2 linked regions of the Myxococcus guangdongensis genome follow. The protein of the gene in region 1 interacts with the protein of each later gene in a pairwise test. Links are inferred from orthologs where the notes say so. Each region holds a gene or a part of one and is shown on either strand. Other genes may lie near its edges.

What was found.
Region 2: the proteins of dnaA (region 1) and dnaB interact in binary tests that used the Escherichia coli proteins (3 or more experiments, as listed by UniProt). The link is inferred for Myxococcus guangdongensis from one-to-one orthologs.

Annotation. Positions count from the first base shown.
Region 1 is NZ_JAJVKW010000012.1:177,057-182,326, forward strand. The notes cover bases 2,473-5,270. They hold dnaA (chromosomal replication initiator protein DnaA), read right to left. Parts: upstream 4,649-5,270; coding sequence 3,296-4,648; downstream 2,473-3,295. Other genes in these bases: LXT21_RS45510 (HEAT repeat domain-containing protein), read right to left, coding at 2,473-3,217; rpmH (50S ribosomal protein L34), read left to right, coding at 5,169-5,270. Outside these bases: LXT21_RS32085 (B-box zinc finger protein), read left to right, coding at 20-820; LXT21_RS32090 (DUF2267 domain-containing protein), read left to right, coding at 935-1,414; more of LXT21_RS45510, read right to left, coding at 1,481-2,472. UniProt on the Escherichia coli protein: Plays an essential in the initiation and regulation of chromosomal replication. Binds in an ATP-dependent fashion to the origin of replication (oriC) to initiate formation of the DNA replication initiation complex once per cell cycle.
Region 2 is NZ_JAJVKW010000001.1:485,072-488,701, reverse strand. Bases 739-3,630 are described here. They hold dnaB (replicative DNA helicase), read right to left. Parts: upstream 2,924-3,630; coding sequence 1,553-2,923; downstream 739-1,552. Other genes in these bases: LXT21_RS01980 (LytR/AlgR family response regulator transcription factor), read right to left, coding at 3,024-3,630; thiD (bifunctional hydroxymethylpyrimidine kinase/phosphomethylpyrimidine kinase), read left to right, coding at 739-1,288. Also shown: LXT21_RS01995 (gamma-glutamyl-gamma-aminobutyrate hydrolase family protein), read left to right, coding at 1-551; more of thiD, read left to right, coding at 548-738. UniProt on the Escherichia coli protein: The main replicative DNA helicase, it participates in initiation and elongation during chromosome replication. Travels ahead of the DNA replisome, separating dsDNA into templates for DNA synthesis.

The DNA of each region.
Region 1 (5,270 bases):
TCCATGTCACACTGGGGCCATGGTCTCCTCCGTCGGTGTCGTGCCCCGCTGCGCGGTCCACCCCGAGGAGGAAGCGGGGGCCACCTGTCAGCGGTGTGGCGCGTTCACCTGTGACACGTGCGCGACGTGGGTGATGGGCGTGCTGTATTGCGCCACCTGCGCGGCCCGGCCGGAGGTGAACTACCTGGAGGCCTTCCGCCTGGAGCGCTGGGGTCGGCGCGACGCGAATGCCTGGACGGTGGCGGCCGTGTCGGTGCTGCTCGTGGGCCTGGCGGCGCTGGCCCTGTACCTGGAGGAGTGGAGGCTGGTGCCGCTGCTGCTCGGCGCGGCGGGGGTGGGCGCGGCGTTCTTCCTGGGGGAGTGGTGGGCGAGGCCGGGCCTGGTGCTCACGCCCGTGGTGGGAGGGCTCTGGGCCACGTCGATGTATGGCCCGGGGGCGCTGGTGGTCGGGTTCCTGATGTTCATCTCCTCGCTGCAGATCTTCCTCGACACCCGCACCCGGCTCTTCTTCTGCGTGCAGGTGTCCGAGAAGGACCTGCGGCGGTTGTGGAACCTGCAGGTGAACAACCCGCTGGCGCGGCACGCGTTGTCCGCGGGGGTTGCGTCGGTGGCCTTCCCGTTGATGGTGCCCATGGCGTTGGTGCTCGGCTTCCTCGGGCTGCGGGCGGTGGATGCGCAGGCGAGACCGCCCATCGGGCGCAAGGGGCAGGCGCTGGCGGGCATCGCGCTGGGGTTGGGCGCGCTCGCGCTGTGGGGGCTGGTGCTGTGGCGGCCGGTGTTGCAGGTCGTGTTCGACCGGGTGTTCGCCGACTGGCCCTGAGTGAGCGGGCGCGCCATGCGTCCGGGCCCTGGGATGTCGCCCCGGCGAAGGACGGAGGTCCCGTGTCTTCCTCTCCGCCGGTGGTCACGGTGAGGAGGAAGGGAGGGCCACGACATGGCGAATGAAACCGAAGGGCAACAGCAGCAGGCGGACGGGCGTGCGAGCGAGGAGCTGCGTGCGAAGCGGCACGCGTCGAGGACATCGCGCACGTATGCGTTCTTCATCCGGGACTTGGAGGCGAGGGCGGGCGTCGACCGGGCGCTCGCGGAGCGGGCGGCGGAGTCGGTGCTCTGCACCCTGGAGCAGCGGCTCATGGGCGGAGAGGTGAAGGACCTGGAGGCGCAGCTTCCCCAGAAGGTCCGGGACATGCTGCAACGGTGTCCGCGTCACGAGGGCCTGCCTCCTCGCAAGTTCAAGATGCTGGAGTTCGTGCAAAGGGTCGCGGACGACCTGGACACCACGCCGAACGAGGCGGAGCGGCTGTGCCGCGCGGTGTTCGTCACGGTGCGCGAGCACATCTCCGAGGGCGAGGCCGACGATGTGATGGGCCAGCTCCCCGCGGACCTGCGCGCGCTGTGGATTCCGGACGTGTGAGGCACGGGCCTCGTGTCGCCTCGTGCGAGGTCAGGTGCGCGACGGCGCGAGGGGGACGAGGTCGGGCTACTCCTGCTCCTTCGCGAGGAGTGAGGAGGCCAACCGACGGAGGTCCTCCGCGTCATCGCGCGCGGCCACGTCGCGAAGCAGCTCGGTGGCCAGGGGCTCCACAGTGAGCACCTGGCCCAGCATCCGCACCAGCTCGGCGCGGACGCGGGGCTCGGGCTCCGTGCGCAGGCACTGCGCCACCGTGCGCAGATGAGGGCCGGAGACGCGCTGGGCCATCAGGGTGGCGGCCTGCTCGCGGACACCGGCGTCCTTATCCGTGAGGATGACTTCGTCCAGCAGGGCTTCGATGCTCGCGCCCTTCATGGCGCCGAGTGCCCGTGTCGCGGCGGCGCGCACCTCGGGCGAGGTGTCCGCGAGTGACCTCCGAGCGTAGTCCCTGCCTCGGGAGGAGCCTGTCCGGGCCAGCACGTGCAGACACTCCCGTGCGTCGAGGCGCCTGGCTTCGCAGCGACGAAGCAACCCGTCGAGGAGCTCGACGGCACGGGCCGGCTCGCTGCGCTCGAGGCCTCGCACCACGGTGCCCAACGCCAGTCCCACCGCGTCCCTCAACGCGGGTTCCGTCGTCGTCCCGACGGCCCGAGCAAGTGCTCGAGCGAGCTCGAATGAGGGGCGCTCCACCCTCCCCACCATCGTGGTCATGGCCTGCGCCAAGGCGTGGGCCTGCTCGGGCGAGGGTGGATTCGTCTTCGACACGGCTCGGGCCAAGGTCTGGAGCAACTCCGACGAAGGTTGCTCTCCGCTCTCCGTCGAGAGGGCCCGCGAAGTCTCCGGTGAGGAGAGGACCTCGGCGCTCCACCGGGCGCGCGCGGCATGGAAGTCCTTCAGCGTGCTCACCGCGCGCTGCTCCGAGCCCAGGTGCGTCATCGCCACCCGCGTCTCCGTACGCACCAGCGGCAACCCCGTCGCGCCCCCTCCGGACTCCACCACGTCCGAGCCCGTCACCTCACGCACGAGCCCGTCCTCATCGAGCGTGAAGTCCCAGTGCCCTCGCGGCCTCGGAACGACGAGCCCCGGCCCACCAGCCCCCGAGGGCGCCCACACGGGCACCGCCGTGCGCAGGTACCGCCGCTTCGTCTTCACGTAGGTGTGGGCGCTGCCCCCGGCGCGGTACTCGGCCTCGAAGTCCCCCGTGGTGTCCTCCTCCTGCGTGGTCCACGCGCGTCCCTCCTCCGCCACGAACTGGGTCGCCGCCACCAGTCGCCGAATGAAGCGCCGGGCCCGCTCACCCACCGACAGGTCGAAGTGCACGGCCACCACCTGTCCACGCTCGTCCTGTGTCACGTACACGGGCCGCTCGAAGCTGGCGCGGAAGTCGCGCAGGGCCCCGTCCACGAGCGGCTCCGCGTCCTCCACCCACGTGGGCTTCACCCGCGCCACGAAGAAGTGCTGCCCTCCCTCCGTGCCCGCCCAGGTCACCGCCACCTCCCCGCTCCAGCCGGAGTGCCGCCAGGTGCGCCCCGCCTCCGCGCCGGGGAGCTGCTCCGCCGTCCGCGTGTCCAAATCGAAACGGTAACGGTGTGTCAGCCCGGCCTTCAGCACCCGCCGCACCCCCTTCACCCCGAAGGGGATGACGGGCGGCGTCAGCACGGGCGGCGGTGGGAAGCGCGGTGCGGGCTGGAGGGGCGCGAGCGAGGGCCGCTCACGAGGAAGGTCCCTCGCGGACTCGAGACTCCACAGCCCCACCACCGCCAACACGGCGAGCAGGGTCAGCAGGCTCTTGAGTCGAGGGGACACGGCACCTGGGATACGGGCGCGAGGCCCGTTCCTGGTTGTACCGTGCGTATGACGTGATGACTGACGGTGGGTGGGCGCTCAGTGCCCGCCGAGCCGCAGCTCCAGCTCCGCCAGCTCGCGCTTCACGGTGGGGTCCGACTCACGCAGGCCCTCCACCTTGCGCACCGCGGAGATGACGGTCGAGTGGTCCTTGCTGAAGCGCGACGCGATTTCAGGGAAGGAGCTCTTGGTCAGCTTGCGGCTCAGGTACATGGCCACCTGCCGCGCGTGCGCCAGGGCCTTGTGACGGCGGTCCTCCTTCAGCGACTCCACCGTGACCTTGTAGAAGCGGGCCACCTCGCGCTGGATGGCCTCCACGTCCACCACGTGCTGGGCGGGGAGGATGTCGCGGAGGACCTCGGCGGCGAACTCCTCCGTCACCGGCTGGCGCGTCAGGCTGTGCACCGCAGACAGCTTCACCAGCGCGCCCTCGAGCTCGCGCACGTTCTTCTGGATGTGCTTGGCGATGAAGTGCGCGACGGAGTCCGGCAGGTCCAGGTTCTCCGCCACCGCCTTCTTCTGGAGGATGGCGACGCGCGTCTCGTACGTGGGCTCGCGGATGTCCGTCATCAGTCCCATGGTGAAGCGGCTGCGCAGCCGCTCCTCCAGGCCCGGAATCTCCGCGGGCACCGTGTCGCTGGTGAGGATGATGGCCTTGCCCAGCTCGTAGAGCGTGTTGAAGGTGTAGAAGAACTCCTTCTGCGTCTCCTCGCGCTTGCCCAGGAACTGGATGTCGTCGATGAGCAGCACGTCGCACTCCTCCCGGAACTTGCGCCGGAAGTCGGTCATGCGGTGCTCGCGCACGCTCTCCACGTACTCGTTGGTGAACTGCTCGCTGGAGAGGAACACCACGCGCTGCGAGGGGTCCTTCTCCCAGATGTGGTTGCCCACGGCCTGGAGCAGGTGCGTCTTCCCCAACCCCGTGCCGCCATAGATGTAGAGCGGGTTGTAGTGGTGGCCCGGCTTGTCCGACACCGCCTGCGCCGCCGCCGCCGGCAGCTGGTTGCTGTCCGCCACCACGAAGGTGCTGAACGTGAAGCGGCTGTTCAGGCGCGAGGGCCGGCCTACACTGACCTTCACGGTGGGTATGGGCGGGAACTGGGGGTCGGGGACGAGTCCCTCGACGACTTCATAGGTCACCGAGGACAGGCCGTTGTCCATCCGGGCCAGGTGTCCTTCGAGCAAACCGCGGTAGTGGTCGTCCACCCAGTCGCGGAAGAAGCGGTCGGGGACACCCAGCACGAGGGCGTTGTCGCGGACCTCCAGCGCGCGCACCCGGTCCAACCACTGGAGCGCGTACTGACGGCCCTCCTGACGGACGGCCTCCAGCAACTTGTTCCAGAGAATTCCAGCACTTGGAAGGGGGGCGGAGGCCTGGGCGAGGGCGTTCAAGTGTGTCTCAACCGTGCAAAGCGGGCGGGACTGCGAGCGTCCGGCGGTGCTAACAGAGGGGTCCAGGTGGATCAAGCTATCGACCCAAAGTGGCGCCGCTGAAGGATCTTTTCCAGACCTCACGAATTGGCAACGGACGTGCCGAGTCAGGGCCGTTGTGGGGATCCGCTCCCCTCCCCCCAACCGCTGGGGCTCCGCCTCCCTGGGTTGACTGGGAGTACGGAACGCAAAACGCCCAAAGCCCTGTCGTGGGCCCTCGAGAAGGTGCGCGCGGATCCGCTCCCGGGTTGATCGAATCCGGTGCTGCCTGGTCGCTTCATATGGATCCACCCAGGCGGGCGGACGCTCCCGGGAGGATTCAGGCGCCTGGAATCCGTTCCCTGGATCTGGAAAATGGGGGTGGTCCAGGTGGTCCTTCGTTGACTTGCCCCGGAAATGGGGCTACGGACCCGGCCCTTTCCCTAGTTCAGGTCGCGCCGAAGCCGTAGGAGGCGCCACCCCTCATCAAGGAGTTCGAGCCGTGTCCAAGCGCACGTATCAGCCGTCGAAGCTGCGCCGCAACCGCACCCACGGGTTCCGCAAGCGCAATGGAACCAAGTCCGGCCGCGATGTCCTCAAGCGC
Region 2 (3,630 bases), on another replicon or contig:
GGCTGCTCGTCACCGGCGGCGCGTTCGACATCCCGCCCGAGGCGTACGGCGAGACGGCGCGCGAGGGATTGGGCGCGCTCAAGGAGGGGCGCACCGCGTTCGAGGCCGCGCTGATGCGTGGCGCGCTCAAGCGGAACATGCCCGTGCTGGGCATCTGCGGGGGCATGCAGTTGCTCAACGTGGTGCTGGGCGGCACGTTGTTCCAGGACATCGGCCGCGAGGTGCAGGGCGCGCGCGAGCACGAGCAGAAGCATGACCGCACCCAGCCGCAGCATCCGGTGGACGTGCGCAGCGGCTCGCTCCTGGCGGAGGCGGTGGGGCATGGCCAGCTGATGGTGAACTCCACGCACCATCAGGCGGTGCGCACGGCGGGCAAGGACGTGACCCTCTGCGCCATGGCGCCGGATGGCGTGGTGGAGGCCATCGAGTCCACCGCGCACGCCTTCGCCGTGGGCGTGCAGTGGCATCCCGAGTACATGTCCACGACGGTTCCCGTGCACGTGGGGCTGTACAAGACCTTCGTGCAGAAGGCGCGTGAGCATCGGCGATGAGCCCGAGGGTGGTGCTGCTCGCGGGGTTGGAGCCGACGGGGAGGGCGGGGTTGCTGGCGGACGTGGCCGCGGTGCGCGCGCTGGGAGGGCAGCCCGTGGCGGTGCCGCTGGCGCAGACGGCGCAGGGCCGGCAGACGTTCTGCTGGACGGCGTCGCCTCCGCGCGTGGTGACCGCGCAGCTCACCGCCGCGCGCGAGCTGGGTGACGTGCACGCGGTGAAGTGGGGGATGGTGCCGGGACTGCCGCAGCTGGAGGCCGCGAGCCGCGCCTTGAAGAGCGCGAAGGCGTGGTGGGTGGTGGACCCGGTGGTCTTCACGTCGCGAGGACAGCGGCTGTCGCGCCTGTCCGCGCGGCGCTACCTGTCGCTCGCGGGGCCGCGCGTGGTGCTCACGCCGAACCTCGATGAGGCGGGGTGGCTCCTGTCGCGGCCCGTGCCGGAGGACGTGGAGGGCGCGCGCGCGGCGGCGACGGAGCTGCTGTCGCATGGCTTCGGCGCGGTGCTGGTGAAGGGCGGGCACCTGCCCGACACGGGGGCGCTCGCCGATGTGCTGGCCACGCCCGACGGGGTGCTCGAGGTGCGAGGCCCGCGGCTCGCGCGCTCCCCGGAGAAGCGCGGGACGGGGTGCCGGCTGGCGTCGGCGCTGGCGACGGAGCTGGGGCGGGGAAAACCGCTCGACGAGGCCACGCGCACCGCCCGGCGGCTGGTGGTCCGGTATCTCAAGACGGGCCGCGAATAGGCGCGCTCCGCGGGCCCGCGGCGACTCCGGTGCTTGGCGGCCCAGGCCGCCATCTCGCACTCCTTGGCAGCGAGGCTCGTGCGGAGGCGCCGCTCTGGAGACGGGCTGCGAGCAGGTGCGCGCAGCAGGCCTACACCAGCCTCGGTGCGCAGCCCGGGAGGGCAGCAACCACTCACTGGTCGCGAGGCTCGTGCTCCGGCGCCGAGTCCCGCGGGTGCCATGCGCCGCCGTGAGAACGCTCCACCCGAGGACCGGGCGGCGTGCCTACTCGCCGCGGCTGCGGCTCTCGAAGCGGGTGTACTCGGCGAGGAACACCAGCGGGATTTCACCGATGGGGCCGTTGCGCTGCTTGGCGACGATGAGCTCGACTGGGATGACGGTGGTGGCTCCCGTCGAAGGAGGCGGCGCCTCTCCGCCTTCCTCCATCTCTTCACGGTGGATGAACATCACCACGTCGGCGTCCTGCTCGATGGAGCCGGACTCACGAAGGTCCGACAGCATGGGCTTGCCGCCCTTGCGTTCCTCGACCTTACGGCTGAGCTGACTGAGGGCGATGATGGGCACCTCCAGCTCCTTGGCCAGCTGCTTGAGCGCGCGGGAGATTTCGGCGACCTCCAACTGACGGCTCTCCACCTTGCCCTTCTGATGCATGAGCTGGAGGTAGTCGATGATGAGGAGCGACAGGCGCGGGTCCTTCTGCTTCACGCGCCGCGCCTTCGCGCGCAAGTCGAACGGCGACAGACCACCGGAGTCGTCGATGTAGATGGGTGCGTTGTAGAGCGCGCCCGCCATCTCCTGGAACTTCTCCTCGTCGTGCGGAGAGAGCCGGCCGCCACGCAGCTTCTTCATGTCCACGCGCGCGGTGGACGCGAGCAGACGCATGAGCAGCTGGTCGGCGGGCATTTCCAGGCTGAAGATGCCGACGGCCTTGTTCTCCTTGAGCGCCGCGTGCACCGCCATGTTCATGGCGAACGACGTCTTGCCGACACCCGGACGGGCCGCGAGGATGATGAGCTCGCCGGCGTGCAGGCCCGTGAGCTGGTTGTCCAGGTCGATGTAGCCGGTGGACAGGCCCGTGATGCCCGTCGCCGCCGTCTTCATCTTGTCGAGCAGGTCGAGCGTGTGCTCCATCAGCTCGCTGACCGGACGCAAATCTCCCTCGCGCTTCTTCTCCGCGAGGAGGAACACCTTGCGCTCGGCCTCGTCGAGCAGCACCTCCAGCTCGCCCGTCTCCTGGCTGGCGAGCTCCTGAATCTCCCGGCCCACGTTCGCGAGCCGGCGCCGCAGCGCCTGGTCCTTGACGATGTTCGCGTACTGGACCGCGTTGGAGGCCAGCGGGACGACCTGGTCCAGCCGCATCAGGTACGCGGGGCCGCCCACGGCGACGAGCTGCCCGAGGACCTTCAGCTCCTCGGCCAGCGTCAGGTGGTCGACCTGCTTGCTCTGGCCGTCCAGGCGGAGCATCGCCGCGAAAATCTGGGCGTGCGCCGGGCTGGAGAAATCGTCCGTGTGGACGACTTCGCCCACCGCGGAGATGAGTGAGTTGTCCGCGAGCACGGACCCTAGGACCGCGCGCTCGGCGGCGAGGTCCTCGTGGACCTTTCGCCCGTCTCTGACGTCGAGGGAGTTCTCCATGGCTGCCCGTCCACTCTACAGGCGGCTCTGACATCCCCCTATTTTTCCGCCACAGACCTGTAGCAACGGGTGGGCTGAAGGCGTCCTCCACCCCACCACGTCATCCCTCGAAGCCCCAGCGGCGCAGGAACGCTTCACGCCACGTGCGGCTGAGGACCACCGTCGTGCCGTTCTTCAGCACGAGGATGCCGTCGCCGTGGGTCCAGGGCTCCAGCCGGGCCACGGCGTCCAGGTTGATGATGTCGCCCCGGTGGATGCGCACGAAGCGCTCCGGGTCCAGGCGCTCCTCCAGGGAGCGGAGGCTCTGGCGGACCAGGTGCTCGCCATTCGCCGTGTGGACGCGCACGTACTTGTCCTCGGAGGACAGGCGCCACACCTCCTCCAGGCGCAGCGGCACCCAGGCCTCGCCGGACTTCACCACCAGCCGCTCCAACGTGCGCCGGGGCGTCGCGGTGGTCACCTCGCGCAGCAGCGCCTGCAGACGCTCCGCCTCGGCGCCGCCTCCGACGAGCTGGGCGTGGGCCTTGTCCAGCGCGCGGGTGAAGCGCTCGCCGTCGTAGGGCTTGAGCAGGTAGTCCACCGCGTGCGCCTCGAAGGCCCGGAGCGCGAAGCCGTCATAGGCCGTGGAGAAGATTACGGCGGGGCCTGACTCCGCGCCGAGCGCCTCTAGCACCTCGAAGCCCGTCAGCCCCGGCATCTGCACGTCG